DNA from 4 places in the Alkalihalobacillus sp. MEB130 genome. Region 1 is predicted to be linked to each of the others. Evidence: riboswitches for the same ligand, from Rfam matches in the RefSeq annotation. Region 1 holds a riboswitch; each other region holds the start of a gene.
What was found. Region 1 has a riboswitch for cyclic di-GMP ahead of N0O92_RS04635 (type II secretion system protein). Riboswitches for the same ligand answer to the same signal wherever they lie in the genome.

Region 1 (5,254 bases):
ATGGCCGTTTTCAACAATGGGATGGCCAGACGAAACATCTCCTGATTATGAGAGATTTTATTCTACGAATGTTTTAGTAACGGGGTATGACATTATTTTCTTCTGGGTATCTCGTATGATCTTTCAAGGACTTGAATTTACAGGCAAACGTCCATTTGATGATGTACTTATTCACGGTCTTGTTCGTGACTCAGAAGGCCGTAAGATGAGTAAATCACTTGGGAACGGGGTAGACCCAATGGATGTTATCGACAAATACGGTGCCGATTCATTACGATTCTTCTTATCTACCGGTAGTTCCCCGGGAAATGACTTGCGATTCTACTGGGAAAAAGTCGAATCAACGTGGAACTTTGGAAATAAGATTTGGAACGCCTCTCGTTTCGCTCTAATGAACATGGAAGGCTTAAAGTATGAGGAAATTGATTTAAGTGGTGAAAAGACGATTGCTGATAAATGGATTCTTACTCGTTTACAAGAAACAATCGCTGATGTAACACGTCTAATTGATGCGTATGAATTTGGTGAAGTTGGACGTCTTTTATATAACTTTATCTGGGATGACTTCTGTGATTGGTACATTGAAATGGCAAAGTTGCCATTATACGGAGAAGACGAAGAAGCGAAGAAAACGACAAGATCTGTTCTAGCTTATGTATTAGATCAGACAATGCGACTCCTTCATCCGATGATGCCATTTATTACCGAGGAAATTTGGCAACATTTGCCGCATAAAGGCGAATCAATTACCATTGCACCTTGGCCAGAGAAAAAAGAAGAGTACATCTTTACAGACGCTGTCGAAGATATGGAGCTTTTAAAAGAAATTATCCGCTCTGTTCGAAATACAAGAGCAGAACTAAATGTTCCAATGAGCAAGCAAATTGAATTGCTCGTTCATGCGAAAGACGATCATGTTCTTGGGAAATTAACTCGAGGTCAAAGCTATATTGAAAAATTCTGTAACCCAAGCAAACTTGAAATTGGCACAGGTGTAAAAGCTCCTGAAAAATCGATGTCACAGGTATTAAGTGGTGTTGAATTATTCTTGCCACTAGCAGGATTGCTAGATTTAGATGCAGAAATTGCTCGACTAGAAAAAGAACTTGAAAAGCTAAATAAAGAAGTAGAGCGAGTTGAAAAGAAACTAGGAAATCAAGGTTTTATCGCGAAAGCACCAGAGAAAGTCATAGAAGAAGAAAAAGCGAAACAAGCAGACTATATAGAGAAACGCGAAACGGTTCAAGCTAGAATTGCAGAGCTTAAGGCATAGAAGGAAGGAAAGTCCAATTTTGGACTTTCTTTTTTTTATATGATTGAATGTGCTACTTTAAATCGACAACATTCTACGTTATTATGAAACAAGGAAAAGAGAGAGCGGAACGTTAGAGACTGGAGGGATGAAGCGATGAAAACAGGAGAAGAAGCCATTGCATGGATACATAGCTTGTTGCCATTTGGAATAAAACCTGGTTTAAAACGAATGGAATGGATGCTGGAGCGTTTAGATAATCCTGAATTAAAGCTAAAAACCGTTCATATCGGTGGAACAAATGGAAAAGGTTCAACGGTCAGCTTTATGAGGCATGTGCTAGAAGCGGCTGGATATAAAGTGGGAACATTTACATCTCCGTTTATTGAGTGTTTTGAAGAGCGAATTTCGATTAATGGGAAACCAATTGAAGAAGAGGCTCTTGTCGCTGGGGCGAATCGTGTTCGACCTCTTGTAGAGGAACTAGCACAAACCGAACTAGGAAGCCCAACTGAATTTGAAGTCATTACAACCATCATGTTTGATTACTTTGCAAACGTCGCTAAGCCAGACATTGCTTTAGTCGAAGTTGGATTAGGCGGTCGTTTTGACTCGACGAATGTCATCACACCTCTTGTATCGGTTATTACTTCGATTGGGTTTGATCATATGCACATTTTAGGGGACACGTTGGAGGAAATTACGTCTGAAAAAGCTGGCATTATTAAAGAGAACGTGCCAATTGTTTCAGGTGTTTCCCAAAAAGTGGCGCAGCAACTAATAGAGGATACAGCTAACAAAAGTCATTCTTCCTTTTACCAGTTAGGAACGGATTTTTCAGAACGTTTGTCTGTTGTTGATGGAAGAGTTCAAGTTTTTACATTAGAAAGCGTATCGACTAAGTACAATGATGTAAGGATTCAAATGCCAGGTCCGCATCAAAGACAAAATGCGGCTGTTGCGTTTAAAGCAATTGAGTTACTCGCGAACCATGCAGACTTTTATGTAAGTGAAGAAGCCTTTTATTCTGGAATGCATGCCACAACGTGGACAGGTAGGTTTGAACAAATTAGTGACAATCCTCTCATTATTCTTGATGGAGCTCATAATAAAGAAGGATTCGAATCCTTATCCAAAACACTTGAACTGCATTATCCAGAAAAGTCTTACCGATTCTTACTAGCGGCTACGAAAGAAAAGGATATGAGTGTATTATTAAAGCCTTTTGAAAAGATGAACGCTACTTTCACATTTACTAGCTTTGAGTTCTTTCGAGCAGCTGAGAGCCAAACCCTATTTGAACAAGCTCAAGTATTACAAAAGAAATACAATGATGATTGGGAACTAGCGTTAACAGAAGAAGTACGATCGCTACGTGAGGATGAAATGTTAGTTGTAGCCGGTTCATTATATTTTATCTCATCTGTTAGGGAGAAGTGGCATCAGTCTGCATTTATGTATGAGAAGATATGATGGTTTTTGTAAGGAATGTTCCTGTGGATTGTCTATTTATTTATATATAGAGCGCAATATAACGGAAACCAAAACAACTTGCAAAAAAGATAGAAATATGTTGAAAAAATTTATGAACCTGGTAAGATGAATACAGTTAGATAATAACCGGGTCTTATGTACTGTATTTATCTGGTTATTCTTACCGAAAAGATTTTATTGCTATAAATAAACACATTATGGTATATTTTAACCAGTTCTTAATAACTACAAATGATATTTAAGGAGCTATGAAATACGACTTGTAACTGGGCACCTAAGTCGTACGGAGCGAGTGGTGCAACCGGCCTTTACAACCATTACTTTGGTTTGTTTGGGCCTTTTTTTATGGTATAACTAGCATTCTACTTTTGTATTTAAGAGCTTCACTCTTAAAGATATATATTTCCGTAAAACAGGGAGGAACATCGAATGATGAAAGCTTTAACGAAACGACTTGGATTGAACAATCAACGCGGTTTTACGTTAATTGAGGTATTAGTTGTTATTGTGATTTTAGGTCTACTTGCTGCAATTTTAATACCTAACGTAATTAGTTGGATTGATAGGTCTGATGAACAACTCGATATAATAGAAGAACATATCGGTGATGACCTAAATCAAATAGAAGGCTATTTTGATAATGATGGGGAATAAGATTAGTTTTGATGTGCTGCCACCTTTTGTGGCGGCATCTTTTTTCAAACAATAGTTTTCTATTATTTATAAAAATAAAAATTGTTTTATACATAGTATAAAACTATTGTTCTTCTATAGTTGCAAGAACTGATCTAAGAAATATACAGGAGGACACACCATGAACAACGAGAAAGGTATGACATTGATTGAGTTGCTAGTCGCCATTGTTATTGCAGGTATCATTGTTGTACCTCTTGTTACTCTCATGGTGAGCACTCTTACGGTTTCGCAAAGTCAGGGGAAAGAAACGAATATAGCGTATGTTGCCCAAGAAGTAATGGAAAAAGTGGTTCATCAAACCCCAACACTTGGGATCGGACAGTATTGTTGGAGTAATATGGAAGGTCAGTGTAGTGGATACACGCTTCTTACTAACCTTTATAGTAACTCTGCCGTGCATGACGAAGTCGTTGTCATCGTTCGTGTTACTGATTATGAAGGTCCGTTTCATGAAGTGACGGTCAAAGTATTAAATGAAACAACGGTATCTAACGGTTCAAACGAGGTTGCTCGTGAAAACGAAATTGAACTGGTAACGGTGGTGAGAACGCCGTGATGAATCAAAGAGGATTTACGCTAGTAGAAGTGTTGGTTGTTATTGTGATTTTAGGGTTGTTTCTCCCAGTTGCTTATTCCTTAATTTCCTATACGATGGATGGCCAGAGACAAGTGATTGCAGAAAATGAAGTGCAAATAGAAGCAAGGCGCATTATGGAATATATGACAGAGAAAATGCGAGACGATGCTAGATGGGTTGGGGAATCGGATTCGAATATGAAACTAGTCAAAAACGAGACGGTTTGGTTGATTTATGAAAAGGAAGGTACTCTTGGAAACATGAGGCTTCCTGGGGCAAACGGCCGCGTGTTATCACAATCGATTGAAACGTTTATAGTAACGGAATCTGATTCAAGTACCCAAGTTAAGCTCGAAATTACAAAACCTCGCGCTTCGATCGTGCTAGAGTCGACGATTCACTATTCGAGGTTTGTAAATGAGGTGAGCGAATGAATATGAAAACTCTTTTATCTTCTCAATATGGGGGCGCTCTCGTTACCGTTTTAGTTGTGATTGTCCTTTTTTCAATTGCCGCTCCCATGCTCGTGAAGGTGACGGTACATAGCAAAAATTCAATAGAAACCAATGTAGAAACGCAAGAAGAGTTTTACAGAGCAGAAGGGGCGCTCAGACTTGTCCTTCATGAGATGGAGTCATACCGAGGAAATCATGTAGATTTGCTTGATGGAAATGGAAACGTCGTAAAAGATGGGGCAGGAAATGAAATTCAAATTCAGCAGGTAGGTCCCTATTTTTACTTGCAAGACGGAGTCATTCCTTCTTCAAAGGTGATAGGTGAGAGGACCGTTAAAGTTGATATAACGAAAATAGAAATAGACTCTGAAACATATAAAGCAACTTTAAAAGCGAATTATGCGGATGGGCCATCTATTGTAGCACGAGAGCTCACAGTAACGGTAAAGAAAGAACAAAGGCCCATAATTGAACAGTCAGGTCAATTTTTAAGCGGGCCTATTCGATATACGTCAAGTTTCGAGTATGGGCAAAATAGTCGGCATACACACGATGAGTTAAATGTTTTTGAGAACAATAAAGTACTATCAACCATTAAATTAGATGAAATTTTACAGTATTTAAATTATACCCCGACAAATGCATGGAATTATAATCAGAATTTAAAAATCTCAAGTTCTCATACGTTTTCACAAGGTAGACATTATCCGATTAGCATTGGGGGAACAGGAAACAGTACTGGTACCGTGCGAGTTCCATCTAATTCCATTGTTTTTGCAA
Region 2 (5,254 bases), on a different contig from region 1:
TTCAAATTCAGTACCTGCTCTTTGAACAGATTGCTCTCCCTCACCGACAGCATGTTTGGCTTCGTCCATGGAGAGAACAGATTGTTTAATTTCTGTTTGAATATCTTGAATGAGAACGCGAATTTGTCCTGCAGAATGACTAGATTGTTCAGCTAGCTTTCGAACTTCGTCTGCAACAACAGCAAAGCCCTTTCCGTGTTCTCCCGCTCTCGCTGCTTCAATCGCAGCATTTAAGGCTAGTAAGTTCGTTTGCTCGGCTACAGCTGTAATAAGTGTGACGATGTTTCCTATTTCATTAGATTTGTTGCCTAGTTGTTCAACCACTTTTGAAATTTCTTCTGTTTTTTGTTGAATAAGCTCCATTTGGACAATTGATTGGTGAATCACTTTAGCCCCTTCTTCGGCCTTTTCTTTTGTCAGTTGAGCTGAATCTGTTACGGTTTTTACATGACTCGTAATTTGCTTCATATTTCCTGATATTCCAGAAGCTGCTGAATTGGCTTGACCGGTTGTCATCACTTGATTTTCAGAACCAGACGCAACAGATTGAATCGATTCTGAAATTTGATCGGTAGCTCGACTCGTTTCTTCTGCTCCTGCTGATAATTGTTCAGAAGAGGCTGCCACTTGCTCAGACGTTTCGATTACTTCCTTAATGAGCAATGATAAATTTTCTTTCATCGATTGATAGTTTTGAGCTAGCTGTCCAATTTCATCTTTAGAACGATCGTTTACGTTTGTTGTAAAGTCTCCGTTTCCAGCCATCGCTAGAGCTTGTCCAACGTTTGCCAACCGCTTTCTAATTTGATTTGCAAATAAAAGGACAACTACAACTGCAATTGCCACACCAATGACAAGTACGACGATAAGTCCCGTCAAAATTTTAGATATGGTCTCATCAATAAAGTGCTGAGACACTCCGACAAACCACATTCCGATTGTAGTACCACTAGCATCTTTAATAGGTTGATAAGCCGTCTGACTCATAACACCAGCTACATTCGCTTCCCCAAAGTAGTTATGTCCATTTTGCAAAACATGCTCGATGATCATATCTGACGCTTGTGTCCCAATCGCCCGCTGTCCATCTACTAATACGTTCGTAGTGACACGAGTATCATCTTGAAAAATTGTGACCGTCCCACCCGTCATTTCTGCGATATAATCGACCATCTCAAAATTATCATTGACTTGTGTCTCTCCTTTATAAAGGGAACCATCTTTGATTTCCCACTCTCCAGGATAGCGTTGGTCAATAGCCTTAAAAGACAAATACATATCTGAACGAGCTTTTTCAACCGCACTATCTTTTACCCCATCTGCGACTAGATGCTGTACGACGATTCCAATCACTATAGCAAAAATGAATAGAATCGTTAAAACTAACACGTTAATCTTTGTTGCCATTTTCATGTTATTAAACGTTTTCATGGTTGTCCCCCGAGTTAATTTAATGAATACTATCTTAATAGTCTTATAATCAATTCTACAATTTTCGACTTTTTTACACAATATACAACAATATTATACATTAGTTGTATTTACACTGTACATATAGGGAAAAAGTTAGTCATAAGGAAAAAGAGAAAGGTTGCTACTTCTTGTGTGTAAGCTCCCTTTCTCTTCTCATTAATCAATTCTTTTCTCTTATTATACTCTCCACAATTATAGTAGGCTGATCACTCAAGTTTATTTCTTTATTCACTTCTAGCAGACGAACAATCGGCCGATGTGGATTGGATTGAATTCTTGTTACAATGCCTTTTCCTTTGCTTCCTATATTCAACTGAACCTGAGTGCCTGGCGGGTAACTAATAATGGCTTGACTAAAAGCGAGAACAACTCGGTAACTATACGTCGTTTCAGATAACGCCATAATTTGTTCAATCGCTTCGTGTGGCAGGTATCCTTCTTTTGAGATCATATGATCATAATCATTTGCAACCGTGCATATTTGTGCAAATTCCAAAATTTGATTGTCCGAAAGCTTGCGCGGATATCCTTTTCCATCGAATGTTTCATGATGCTGATAAGCAATATGAGCTGACACCAAACTAATTTCACGGTTCGCTCTTATGATGTCAAACCCGACTTGCGGATGATCCTCTTTGTTTGTAGTCCTTGTTTTGCCAATGTCATGCAGCAAGCATCCTACTCCTAAATCATTAAGCTGGCTATATGTATAACGTAGCTTTTTCCCTATCTGCAAAGCAATTAACGTAACGTTCACCACATGCGCATATAAGGCTAGTCCTTGATCCACCGCCGTAGTCGGAATAAGCATAATCGCATTACGCTTTTTGACTTCTTCAATTAATTTTTTCACTGCTTGTTGAATGGGGATAAGTGGCAAAGACTGATTCGCTTTTGAAGCTTGATACGCTGTTTCTGTAACTGCTATGATATCCAACCAAGTTGGCATATCCATCATTTCTTCTAGTGAGATCCCATGTGATTTTGCGTCTTCTATAAATAAGTATTTGACACCAATCTCCACTAACTTCGCATGATACTTCGGATGGATGATCGTTCCTGCTCCTAGCAACACTCTTCGCTTTGAGTCAAAAATCGGCTTAGCTAGTTGCATAGTATGTTGATTGTATTCTTCGATGTGGATCATTCTCATAAGACAAGCTCCTTCTCTTTTATACCCTTTAAAAAAACTGATAGGCGAATACCTCAAAACAGATATACACCTATCAGTTTTTTCGGCAACCCGGCTACCATAGTCTTTTCCTTAGGCCCGTGGCTTTGCGTCCAAGTTTGCTAGTATCGTTTAAATGTTTTCTCTCTTAGTCTATTTTACACAATTCTACATATTTATCATAGATTATACAGAGAGATTTTACATTATTATATTTAACTGTCTCTATGACATGAGAGAATAAATGAGGGCCTTTATTAAAAAAGCCGCATTGGATTAAACCAATGCGGTACGTTTTTTCAACAGTATTATGAAGGACTTTCTCTTTAGGTTTCTGCCTTCAATTGTCCCTCATCAGCCTTATGAAGGACGTTTCCTTTTGGTTACTTCCTTGATTTGTCCTTCATCAACCTTATGAAGGACTTTTCCTTTACGATTCGCCTCTATTCGTCCTTCATCGGCTTGGTGAAGGACGTTCTACTTACGTTTCTCCCTTACTTTGTCCTTCATCAGCGCTTCACGAAGAACCGTCCCCCGGGTTTAAGGTTTCTGCCGCAGTTTATCCTTTATGACGCAAGCTAAAAGAACTCCTTCGTCCATCTCTACCTTCCAGCCGCTCTCCTCACTTGCGCCTGCATCGTATCCTGTATTAGTCCATCACTATGACGTTGGCTATTTAAAAAATGAATACAAAAATGGCCGTTGTAATTATTATCGCGAATCACCTGGTCTCCATGTGGCATTGAGTGCATCGCGGCCGCTAGTCGTCTTCCATCAACTTCAACGATAATTGCTCGAGGTGTCCAGTTAAAACTTCCTCCCCAAATTTCCCTAATGGTTTGCGTGTCTCTTGCCGTCAATGGCTCGCTATCAGCATGGTTACCACCCATAGTATGTCTCACTTGAAACGTTCTTCCTGTGTCAAAATCTGTAATGGTTGCAATTTTCCCTGTTGAATACACATATCTAGCCTCTGTCCACCAATCAAGCAGTTCTCCGTGACGAGCACTAACCACAGGTCTCACTGGGACATGAAAGACCGGAACCCTAATGGTTTGACCAACCCTTAACGTACTACGATCTGTCATATTATTAAAAGTTAACAACTCATTAAAAGGAACTCCATATTGCAGACTAAGTCCCCACATTGTATCCCCAGAACGTACTGTATGCGTCGTTTCGGTTCTTGTTACCGTTTGGTTTTGGGTAGGGGAAGAAGTACCTGATGTGCTTGGGATTGTTAACACTTGTCCAATATGAATCATATCTGAAGGTAAATGGTTGGCTTCTCGCAAAGCCTGTACCGTCGTTTGAAATCGATTCGCGATTGCGAAAAGACTATCTCCAGCTACAACCGTATAAGTAGTTGGGTTACTTGACGGTGGTGTATTAGCCGTTGGAGTGGTAGCAGAGCCACTAATCGTTAACACTTGTCCAACAAAAATTAGATCTGATGATAAATGGTTGGCTTGGCGCAGGGCTGCTACTGTCGTATTAAACCGGCTAGCAATTCTTGATAATGTGTCTCCAGCTACAACTGTGTACGAAGTAGTTTGAACCGATTGTGCTCTTTGTGACAGTCCAACAGTATTTGCTCGTGCATCTCGTTCGACTGTCATTCCTAAGCTATCCCCTAAAAATCTAACCGGAATCATCGTTCGACTATTTAATATAATGGAATTTGTCATCGGTACGGATCTGCCATTTACTTGAGCTGTATTGGAACCAACGACGAAAGATATCGTTGTTCCATTGATTTCAATACCGGTTGTATTCGTTCTTGTATCTCTCCATATCCCCCCACCAAGTGTTTCTGTGATTTCCCGCAATGGAACGTAAATGGTTTTATTCATTAAAATAGGAGGCTGTTGTAATCGTGTGATTTGCTGACCATTTATAAATAAAGTTGGAAAACTTTCAATTTGGCTTGAAGCAATGGTAGCTTGAGACGTTGAAGCTTTCACATTATCATTTAGATCAGAAAGCAAAAACGTGACAATAATAAAAGACCCTACGACTACTTTAACCGTCTTCACTCTAAACAAAGCATGTGCTGAAACATAGCGCTCTGCTTCCGTCTGTAATTCGGAATAGTGTTGTTCGTTTCTTTGGCCAAGCTCTTTGGCAAACTCCGTAGAAGACGAGGCTACATAGAGGTAGGCAACAAGTTCTCCGTTTTCCTCTTTTAATTGGTGATGTTCAAACAAGGACAATATAAACACCTCTTTTTTAGCTAGTTCAACTTGTAGAGTCTCCTTTTCGTTTCAATTTATGAAATAAAAAAAACTAGCTACACCGAAAAAACGGAGTACCTAGTTATATTACACATTTTATTTTTTAGTCTGAACAAATCCTTTTAAAACATCAACAGATACGGTTTTCGCTGCCGCACTGTTTTCTTCTTGTATCGCCAAATACACTTCTTTACGGTGAATCTCAACATGTTTCGGTGCGTCAATCCCAATCTTGACTTGGTCTCCTTCAATTGAGATAATCTTTAGTTCAATGTCGTCACCGATTTGTATGGCTTCTTGTATCTTTCTAGAGAGAACTAGCATCTTACTTCTCCCCCTTTGTGGTCACCGTTTCTTTAAAAATCGCATGCTTTGT
Region 3 (5,254 bases), on a different contig from region 1:
GTAGTGCAAAAGGATGAACGATAGCTGCTTCTTGTAAGGAAGTAAGCATTTCCTCCATACTTTCAGGATTGACTGTTGTATTTGTACGTCCAATGATAATAAATAAGATAAGTGAGATTGCAAAAGCAGGGATACCAACCCACAACATATGACGTATATGTTCAAATAAATCCGTTTTGGCAACAGATGATGCGAGATTGGTTGTATCGGATAATGGAGACAACTTATCGCCCACTAAAGAACCAGAAATAACCGCTCCTGCTACCATCGCCATAGGAATACCTAGAATCGTTCCTACAGCCATAAACGCAACACCGATGGTAGAGACCGTTGTAAAGGCGCTTCCTACTGATATACCCATAATCGCCGTTGCGATGAAGGCACTTGGTAAGAAATAATCAGTTGAAACAATTTGAAAACTATACGCTATCAACGTAGGAATCGTTCCCGATGCCATCCAGACGGCAATAAGGACCCCAATTAGCATGAAGATCATAATTGGTACGATACCTGATTTTACCCCTTTAATCATTCCCTCTTCCAAAGCAGGCCATGGTACACGTTTTAGTAGTCCATAGCCAATAATAAGGATAATTACTATGAAAATCGGTACATGCGGATGTGCAGCGAAGTGAATTAGCGAAACCCCGATCACACTTAAAATCATTCCAATAATAAGAAGAGCTTCCCATCCTCTTAATTTAATCATTTTCTTTCTTCCTTCCTAAGCCATACCTTTGAAACATAGTTTAAAAAGATACGAATACTTTCAAAATATAATAGATTTGTTCCTTAGCACAAGAACGCTTAAACGCTTTTAAGTGTTAAAGTAAACATACGTGTAACTATAAAGAGACTTTTAAGAGAAGTCAACTAGTAGATTTGAAACTGAGTAAGTAATACTTTTCAACTAATCGAGAAGATTTCGCCTCTTCAATTTTATCCATGCTTATAAGTTATACTTGCAAGCTCAGCCGTGGTCCAAAAAGATAAACACTGAGAGATACTACCTGAATTTGGATATTTTACAACGCTAATGGACTTTTCCCCCAAAATTTCTTTTTATGATATTATGGAAGTAAATAGTAAGAATAACGATTAGTTTCATCTAAATCGACTTTACTAGATGACAACAACTTAATAGAAAAAGGCAAAACTTTCGAAAGGGAGTGACGCAAAGCTACGGGCCTAACTCTTACGACATGGTCGCCGGGCTACCAAAGGAATAGATCGAAACCATTTGGCAAAACAGGTTTCTTTTTTTATGGACAGAAATGAGAAGGAAATGGCTAGTCTGTATACAACTTTTTCTTGTAAGAGATGAAGATTAACGTTTATGGAAGTCTATGTACGAATGAACAAATCATGAGCAAATAATAGAGGAGTTATAAGAATGAGCCATATTAGTGTACTATCAAAAATTGTGAATCAAGAAGCTGCATTAGAAGCACTCAATCGATCTTATGCGATGATTACGTTTAACTTGAATAAAGAGGTTCTTTGGGCAAACGAGAACTTTGCTAAAGGAATGGGATATGCAGCAGAAGAACTAATCGGATTGAGCCATAAACGTTTTTGTGTTCCGGAATTTGCCAACAGTAGCGAGTATGAGGAATTCTGGGGAAAATTAAAAAGTGGACAAAACTTCAATGAGAAAATTTTACGAGTCAAAAAAGGTGGTGAGCCGATTTGGCTACATGCTTCTTATTCGCCTGTGCTGAATGAAGAAGGAGTCGTCGTCGCTGTCTTAAAATTGGCTAGCGATATAACGGATCGAGAGCAAACGGTAAATGATCTCGTAGAAAAGCTACAGCATATTTCAGAAACCCTTCAAGAGAGCTCAAAAAAAGGGATCGAAACGATTATGAGTGTTTCTTCAAATACAGATGTTGTCACAAATGACTCAAATAAAAACATTGAAATTCTCGAAAACTTAAGTGATCAAATAAAGTTAGTTAAAGTCAGTTTAAAAAACATTCGTGACATATCTGCCCAGACGACCGTTTTATCTCTCAATGCCGGGATAGAAGCGGCAAGAGCAGGTGAACATGGCAGAGGATTTAATATAGTCGCTATTGAAGTGAAAAAGCTATCTGATCGAGTCAAATCAGTGGTAGAAGAGATTCATTGCAATATCGAAGCAATGACAACAGAAATCGAAAAAATCGGCAAGACCCAAACCAATATACAGAAAAACCAAATGCTGATCAACGAAGCCGTTGAAGAGTTTAACAACATGAAAGAAAATTCAAGCCGATTAAAAGAAGGAGCCGAAGCGTTTAAGGAAATTCTTTAGAGAGGAAAATCCTGGGAGTGGGTCAATTCAAGGTATTACCTACTTAAGTAAGCGAAAGAAAGCTCATAGAGATCATGATTCATCATAGCGTGATGCCATAAGCTTGACCTTTTTTGTTCATTCAAATTGTGATAGGGTTTAATTAACGACGAAATCAAAGAAGAGAGCGGAAGTCATGGAGATGAAACTAACTCACAAGATGATTAAAGAAATATGCGGTACGGTCTCCTATAAAAAAGGGGACTCTTTTTATCGTTCCAATAAAGTGACATTTCAAGAGTACAGCTTTGATTTCTGTAAGGCGACCGTTAGCGGGAAGGAAGACTTTCATGTCACCATTGAAAAAGGAGAAGCTGGGGACATTCAGATGACATGCAGTTGTCCTACCTTAGCCAATTTTCAAAAAAGCTGCCAACATATTGCGGCCGTTTTACTTTCGATTTATGATCTGCAACGTCAAGGAACATCTCCTTTACGTGTACAAGCCGAATTAGCTGCCTATGGTGAGTTAACAAAAGACTTTATCTCTCTTTTTCAAGAAAAAGTAACACAATCAAGTGGCCAGCAACGTTATTTTGAAAAAAGGGAAGTTCTGAATGTCAGGTTTACCATTAAACCTGTTTTGATCGGAAGAAATCAGCTCTTCCTTGGAATGGAAGTTGAGATCGGGAAGACCAAAGTACAAAACATACGAGAGTTTCTAGAAAATGTGAAACAAGGTAAACCTAGTGTAGGTATCTATGACCCGAGCATTCACTGTTTCTCCGAGGAAACAGATGCCGTTATACAACAGCTTATTAAGATTATTCATGATGAAAAAGCCTTTCTCGAAGCAATGCCTGCTGATACGAATCAGACATTACTGATTCCGCCATCCTCTAGGGAGGACCTTATCGCTTTATTCTCAAAAGCCCCATTCATTTCGCTTATGCATGATGGTCATGCATTTGAACGATTCAAACTGGTGGAAGGGGCACCTCCTATCCAGTTTACACTTAAAGAAACCGAGGGTCTCGATTATCAATTGGCAATCAAAGGGTTTGAGCGAATGAGTGTTTTACCACTTTATCGTTTGGTGTTGTGTGGAGGGGACGTGTTTTTGCTAGAGGAAAAAGATTGCGATCGATTATTTGAGTTAAAACAAATGCTATCGTCCCCAGATAAAAATATCGTTCCAATTCCACAGGGAAAAATTGAACTTTTTCTTACAGAAATTGTGCCTGGTCTGAAAAAAATTGGTGAGGTCCACCTTTCAAAAGTGGTGTCTCAGAAGTTGTTGAAAGCCCCACTTGTTGCCAAGCTCTACTTGGATCGTTTGAGAAATCGACTTCTTGCAGGACTGGAATTTCATTATGACAATATTCTGATTCAACCATTAGAAAGTCGAGACATTGCTAGAGGACCGATGGTGATTAGAGATGTGGAAAAAGAAGGGGAAATCTTGCAATTAATGGAGCAAAGCGGGTTTTCCAAAACAGATGGTGGTTATTTCATGCAAAATGAAATGCTTGAGTACGAATTTTTATACCATGTCGTTCCGAAGCTTAAACAACAAGTCCAAATTTATGCGACAACGGCTGTGCGAAACCGTATCTTTAAAAAGAATGCTTTTCCAAAAATAAGAGTGAAGGTCAATCAAAAAGATAGAACCAATTGGCTGGCATTTACATTCGAGATGAACGGGGTGGCAGACAAGGAGATTAAGGAGATTTTAGCGGCATTAGAGGAGAAGCGTAAATATTACCGCCTTCAAAATGGGTCGTTATTGTCGCTGGAGACAAGGGAAATGGAAGAAATTCAACATTTCTTGAATGCCGTTCCGTCTCAAGATCAAGATTGGGAAGCTAGTCTGAATGTGCCTATCATACAAGGGCTCAAATTTCTTGATTCAATAGGGAACAGCGATGTTTATAAGCCAGAGGAATCATTTCGTCAATTTCTTAATCAGCTGCAGAATCCTGGAAACGTAGAATATGAGGTACCTCAAAACTTAGATTCTGTATTACGAGACTATCAAAAAAGCGGGTATCAATGGATGAAGACACTTGCAAGCTATGGCTTTGGAGGTGTTCTGGCCGATGACATGGGGCTGGGGAAAACAGTGCAGAGCATTACCTTCATCGTTTCAGAGCTTCCGCGTATTCGCGAAAGCGGCAAACCTGTGCTCATTGTTTGTCCATCGTCCTTAACGTATAACTGGTTGAGTGAACTCATGAGATTTGCACCGGAACTAGAGGCGGTTGTGATCGATGGAAAGAAAGAAGAAAGAGAACGGCTTCTAACGGATACGAAAGAAGATATCATTATTACGTCCTATCCGTTACTCCGGCAGGATATCAATTGGTATGAAAGGCAACTGTTTCATACGGTTTTCTTTGACGAAGCTCAGACGTTTAAAAACCCGGTAACCCAAACCGCTCGAGCTGTTAAAAGACTTAAGGCCGAACAGCGGTTTGGATTGACGGGAACACCGGTGGAAAATTCAATTGAAGAACTTTGGTCGATTTATCATGTCGTCTTTCCACAGCTATTCCAAGGGTTAAAGCAGTACAGTGAGCTAACGAGGAAACAAATTTCTACAAGAGTTCGCCCGTTTCTACTGCGTAGAATGAAAGAGGATGTGCTTTCTGAGTTACCTGAGAAAGAGGAATCACTTGTATCAGCTGAACTGTTCCCTGAGCAAAAGAAGCTCTATATGGCATACTTAGCAAAGCTCAGGCACGAAACCGTCAAGCACCTCGATAAGGATACGCTGCGAAAAAATAGGATAAAAATATTAGCAGGAATCACGAGGTTGCGTCAAATTTGTTGTCATCCTGCTTTGTTTGTAGACGGCTATAAGGGAAGCTCAGCGAAATTCGAGCAGCTTCTGCAAATGGTTGAAGAATCGAGGCTTTCTGGAAATAGAGTGCTGATCTTCTCCCAATTCACAAAAATGCTTGAGATAATTGGCAGAGA
Region 4 (5,254 bases), on a different contig from region 1:
ATAAATAGTAATTAAACTTGTACTCGATTCTTAGTTTATTTATAGAGTCGTTAGAATAATATTCTTCAGAGTTGTCTTTTAAGCGTGGAACTATAGAATTTTTAAGGGTACAAATAAAGTCGGTATCACGAGAAATAATTCCGCATTCAATGTTATTTGCTGATTCATCCGAGAAGTTAGACGAACCAATAAATACTATATTATTAGTCATAATAATCTTGGCATGATTTTTAAAATTGAAATGAGTACTGAATATAGAATCAAAATTTTCAGGATCCAGCTTATTCAGATATACATTTATAACTTCTCTAGCTCTATTTCTAGCGTTACCATAATACGTTTCAAACCTATTAGGTATATTTGTAATAATATCTACAGTGGTCGTTGAAGGTAATGTTTCTAAAGTATTGATTAAATTAGTTTTTCTCGCAGAGATATTATAAGTAAGAATGAACACATAGTCGGTATTAATAAAATCATCTAGAACTTCTTGATATGTTAGTTCACCTTGCGCCATAACAAACTCTGCTTCTCTTATAGGAATCCTAAGTATCATAAATATTTCTAACCTACCTTTACATCCATTTTAGGGAGTGATATTGCTTAAATTAATTATAATGGTTTATTGTTAGTTTCGGCTATTATAATGTTACATTTATTTCCATGTTTCACGATATAGGTAATCCAAAAGCAACAGCAACTGAGTATATTTTCGACATGGAGATGTCACTTCAAAGGTACATTCTTAAAAAACTATGAAAAATTTTATCACATACTATAAATATTAGCGAGCAATCCCAGTTGAGGAAATGCAACTAGAGAAAACCCATGGTTTGTAAATAGGTATTTACAATTCAGAAGATGTACACCTTCATTATTATTTATTGAGTCAACCTATACCAAAGTAATCCCTTAATTCCATGAAATGTTATAATATGTAAAAGTGAATTGACATTAGGGGGCGTTCTCATGTTTAAGCTTAGAGACTTTTTGTATTTAGATGAAAGAACAGTTGAAATCAAAAATCATAAAGTGTATACAAAAAATAAAAAAGCTGACCTGTTATTTAGATGAACAGATCAACTTTTTTGTATTAAATTACTTTTTTATTCCATTAACAATGTTCGTTTTAGTAACTGAATCGTAAGTGACAGTCACTTCATATACAATCCCACCAATAGTATATTCTCTAGTAGATGAATTTTGGTTTTGGGTTGTTGGGTTTGCGATGTTTCCACCGTCTAAAGTTGTAGAAACAACTTTCTTAGATGTACCATCAGAATAATTTAGTGTATAAGTTGCAATCACTTTAAATTGATTTTGTCCTTGAGCCTCTAGAGCAAGAGTGAGATCGCTTATACTTGTTACAACTACATTTTCAGCTACAGGTGCAGATGGTGCAGCAGGAACGGAGATAGAGTTAATTAATGTAACAGACTCACCAAAGAAGTTTTCATCACTTAGTTCATCAGAAGTGTAATTCAATGTACTATTAGGTATCAAGCCTGTTAAAGTAATTTCTTCCTTCTCTGTCTCGCCATTACTCAACGCTTTTACAATATCAAATGATAGTTCATACGTTCCAGTTTCTGCATCCCAAACGAAGTTAGGGCTTTCTGAACCATAATCTACGGAGTATTTAGTAATTGTAGCCCAAACATCAACATCAACTGTTGAACTGTTGTTACTATGAACTAGTCCAGCCTTTTGTCCATTATGAAACTTAGTTTCGGCTTTTACTTCAACATTTGTCAAAGAATGGCTATCTAATGAAACAGAAGTTGAGAATCCATAAGTATTGGTTTGACCCGGAATAGCCCATACGTTAGTAATCTCTTTTCCACCTACTGTGATAAACAGATTAGCTAAATCATCGCGAGCCCCATCAATGATCACTTCACCAAAGACTATTTTTGATGTACCAAAGTATCCAGTAATAGGAGAAAAGGTAATTTGAGCTGTTTCTAGTCCATTTGTATTTCTTCCGTCTTCTTGGACTACAGGATTCGAGACGGATGCTGGTGTTTTGGATGGTCCTTTTGCCATTACTCCAGTGCTCATTCCTAAAACTAAAGAACTAGTTAAAATTATTGTTCCGATTTTTTGTTTGTTCATTTCTCATTTCTCCTCTTAAATAAAATGTTTAAATAAGAGGGTCGGTTACACTACTAGCTCCAAATAGCCCAAGTGTCCATATAAAGGCTATCTTTCATAGCACCCCTAGATAGAGGTCCGGTTACACTACTAGCTCCATATAATCAAAGTGTCCAAATAGAGATTATATATCATAGCTTACCTAAAAAGTCCTATACATGGATAAGTTTCGTGGCCACGTTAATTACCTGTGTATAATTACCTACAGATTTATTATAGGTTCAGGGAAAAGAAAAAGGAATTTATTTCAATCGACAAATAGCAACAAATTTTTCGATATTGCTAAGTATAAAGTCTCGACCTTGTAGTAGATAAAAAGAACCGAAAAGCTCATTTAAACAAAGTATAAGTAAATTGAAGGTCTCTGATAATATGCAAATAAAGCCTATGGAAAGTAATTCACCTTCAACATAGAAAGTATATTAAGTTAAAAAATGGGATCGAAACAAAAAAACAGGAAATCACAACGATTTCCTGTTTTCTACTATCTAATAAATAACAACTGGATCGTAGGCACTCAGATAGTTATATACCTTTTTCATTACATCAGGTGGAACGTTAACGCAGCCATTTGATCCTGCATTGTGGTACGCATTGCTTGACCAGTTGCTTCGCCAGCTTGCGTCGTGGAATCCTTGACCGCTGTTTGTAAAGGGTGCCCAATAATCTACATCAATGGCGTAATCATCACCTGTGAGTGTGTAGGGTGTCCGTTTAAAGAGAATGTACCATACCCCTTTTAATGTATCTTGTTGTGTACTTCGGTTACCAGTAACGACATTGGTAGTTAAGACTAATTGTCCTTCTTTGTAAATCCACATCCGTTGTTCGGCAATGGATACTTCAGCATAAGTCGTACCGATGCCATAGTTTGAAGTTGTTTCATAGCCGTAGCCTTCTCCATCCCAGCCATTCCCATAAATATTAGAAGCAGAAACAAATCCTTCTCCAGTTTGAAAAGCTTCTTGGATCGCGGTTGTTTCTCTTTCAATATTAAGTGCCCAACCATACCCTTCTCCTTTAACCGAAATATCTTGACCTGAGTGTGTTTTAAAAGAGAAGTCTTTGCCTAAGGTTGAGTGAGAGTCATTAATCTCAGAAATTTTTTCAAGAATCGTATCTGAATGAATCAATACATCCATTTCTTCTGACAAAGAGGCATTTACAATAAGTTCTTTAGCCTGTAATGAAAAGACTTGATCTTGTAACTGATACTCAACGGTGTGTGAAAGTAATTCTTGCAGTTTTTCTACTTGGCTTTGTACAACTTGACTGTCTTCTTTGATGGGATGTAGGAACAGTGAATTTAGGAAAACTTCACTAGTATACTCATGCTTGTCAAATTCCTCCAAAATGCCGTGAACATCATATTGTTCACCACTCATGCTTTCAGAAATCATAATTTCGCCATTTTCTATGTGCGCCTTAGCATCTATTGGTTCCTCTAAATTTTCATTTAAGGAAGTGAGTGCTAGTTCTAGCTCATTTCTCAGATCTTCGCTGCGATATGAATCCATGTTACTTGGATGTAAGTAATAGGCTTTTGCTTCAGATGAAGGGAAAAGTGTCCATTGATCTTTTACCATTTCTTTAATTTCTGACAAGTCCATTTCTGAAAAGTTCATCGGAGTTTCTGTTCCTGCTAAAATTAGTTGGTCTTCGATATAGATATGGTTGTTTAAAAGAGAGGATTGCAACTTTTCTAGAGTTTGATCAGCTGTCAGCCCACCTACTTCAATGCCGTTAATGGTGACATTTGCATTAAAGTGGGTTCTCTGATAAAAGCTTAGTGTCAAAATAATAAGCCCAATCAGAAAGATCGTTATTGCTATAATATACTTCCAATTTTTAAACCATTGAGTTTTCTGTGAAGGGTTATACTCTTCAACTGGTTTTTCTACGGGATCACTCATACAATATTCCCCCAAACCTAACATAATTAGACTTTAAACTAAAAGCCTTTACTCCAATTTTACTAGATGGAAAGAATGAATTTTGTCGCAATTTGTTAGTTGAAGAAGTTTATTATTCATTTTCTATTACATTTCTTAGCTCAGCTTTTCTCCTGATTTTTTTAAAATAAATCCACTATTGACCTAGAGGCAAATATATTGGTTTATGAGTATTTAGCTGAACGGAAAAAACAGGACTACATATAATGATCAGAAATAAAATCAAAGGAGAGGTCCGTCATGATTCATCCCGATACTGAGCTTCGCTATGTAAATGATGAAATAGGGTTTGGAGTGTTTGCAACAAAGTTCATACCAAAGGGAACTATAGTCTGGGCACTAGATGATCTAGACCAAGTGCTCGATCCTTCCTTCGTGGAGAGCCTTGATAATCAAAGACAAAATCAGGTGAAAAAATATTCGTATCGAGATCATAAAGGAAGATACATTCTGAGCTGGGATATAGGACAATATGTAAATCATAGTTTCAAAGCGAATTGTATAAGTACGCCTTATGATTCGGAAATTGCCATTAAAGATATTGAACCAGGGACGCAGTTAACGGACGAGTATGGTTGTTTGAATTTAGAGGAGCCATTTGCCTGTCTACCTGAAGAAGGAGTGGAGAGAACTTACGTATGTAAGGACGACTTACTCGAGAATTACAAAGAATGGGACCAATTGCTCTTAGAGGCTTATCAATTTGTTGACAAAGTGGAACAACCACTTGGTTTTCTTATTCCCACCTCGTATAAAAAGAAAATGAAACTTGCTGCAGAAAAGAAAGAAGTGATTGACTCCATAAAATCTCTTTACTTTGAAGACAAACAATAGGGGAAGATATTATGTCGTTTATTACTGTAAAGTCGATAAAGTCATCGAGCCGATCTTTGAGAATCCATCCTGTTTTAGCTGAGAAGATAGGGATAAATAAGAGAAGGAAGAAAATCGACATTTGTTATGGAAATCGTCAATATGAAGCAACCATGTCTATAACGAAAAAGGTATCTAAGGACGTGATTGAGCTGGATCAAAGTAGCATGGAGAAATTAATGATTGATCCTTGCTATCGTTATAACTGCCAATATAAAGATGGTAACGTACTCATTGGGCCGTTAATAGGACTACTGTACAGTCATAAAACACGA

Region 2: another riboswitch for cyclic di-GMP. It lies ahead of N0O92_RS00985 (HD-GYP domain-containing protein); the one in region 1 lies ahead of N0O92_RS04635 (type II secretion system protein).
Region 3: another riboswitch for cyclic di-GMP. It lies ahead of N0O92_RS16725 (methyl-accepting chemotaxis protein); the one in region 1 lies ahead of N0O92_RS04635 (type II secretion system protein).
Region 4: another riboswitch for cyclic di-GMP. It lies ahead of N0O92_RS17340 (hypothetical protein); the one in region 1 lies ahead of N0O92_RS04635 (type II secretion system protein).

What each region holds. Positions count from the first base shown of each region.
Region 1 covers NZ_JAOANA010000003.1:219,480-224,733, forward strand. Annotated here, with positions in the region: gene N0O92_RS04625 (valine--tRNA ligase) at 1-1,273, shown strand, start outside; gene N0O92_RS04630 (bifunctional folylpolyglutamate synthase/dihydrofolate synthase) at 1,409-2,725, shown strand; cyclic di-GMP riboswitch class II at 2,980-3,062, shown strand; gene N0O92_RS04635 (type II secretion system protein) at 3,176-3,400, shown strand; gene N0O92_RS04640 (type IV pilus modification PilV family protein) at 3,561-3,998, shown strand; gene N0O92_RS04645 (prepilin-type N-terminal cleavage/methylation domain-containing protein) at 3,998-4,453, shown strand; gene N0O92_RS04650 (hypothetical protein) at 4,450-5,254, shown strand, end outside.
Region 2 covers NZ_JAOANA010000001.1:190,729-195,982, forward strand. Annotated here, with positions in the region: gene N0O92_RS00980 (methyl-accepting chemotaxis protein) at 1-1,431, opposite strand, end outside; gene N0O92_RS00985 (HD-GYP domain-containing protein) at 1,634-2,626, opposite strand; cyclic di-GMP riboswitch class I at 2,708-2,778, opposite strand; gene N0O92_RS00990 (LysM peptidoglycan-binding domain-containing protein) at 3,247-4,857, opposite strand; gene csrA (carbon storage regulator CsrA) at 4,975-5,202, opposite strand; gene fliW (flagellar assembly protein FliW) at 5,204-5,254, opposite strand, start outside.
Region 3 covers NZ_JAOANA010000017.1:55,299-60,552, reverse strand. Annotated here, with positions in the region: gene nhaC (Na+/H+ antiporter NhaC) at 1-709, opposite strand, end outside; cyclic di-GMP riboswitch class I at 1,140-1,222, shown strand; gene N0O92_RS16725 (methyl-accepting chemotaxis protein) at 1,394-2,296, shown strand; gene N0O92_RS16720 (SNF2 helicase associated domain-containing protein) at 2,472-5,254, shown strand, end outside.
Region 4 covers NZ_JAOANA010000018.1:88,805-94,058, reverse strand. Annotated here, with positions in the region: gene N0O92_RS17345 (phospholipase D-like domain-containing protein) at 1-517, opposite strand, end outside; gene N0O92_RS17340 (hypothetical protein) at 1,099-2,115, opposite strand; cyclic di-GMP riboswitch class II at 2,222-2,305, opposite strand; gene N0O92_RS17335 (L,D-transpeptidase family protein) at 2,643-4,067, opposite strand; gene N0O92_RS17330 (SET domain-containing protein) at 4,347-4,940, shown strand; gene N0O92_RS17325 (YheC/YheD family protein) at 4,952-5,254, shown strand, end outside.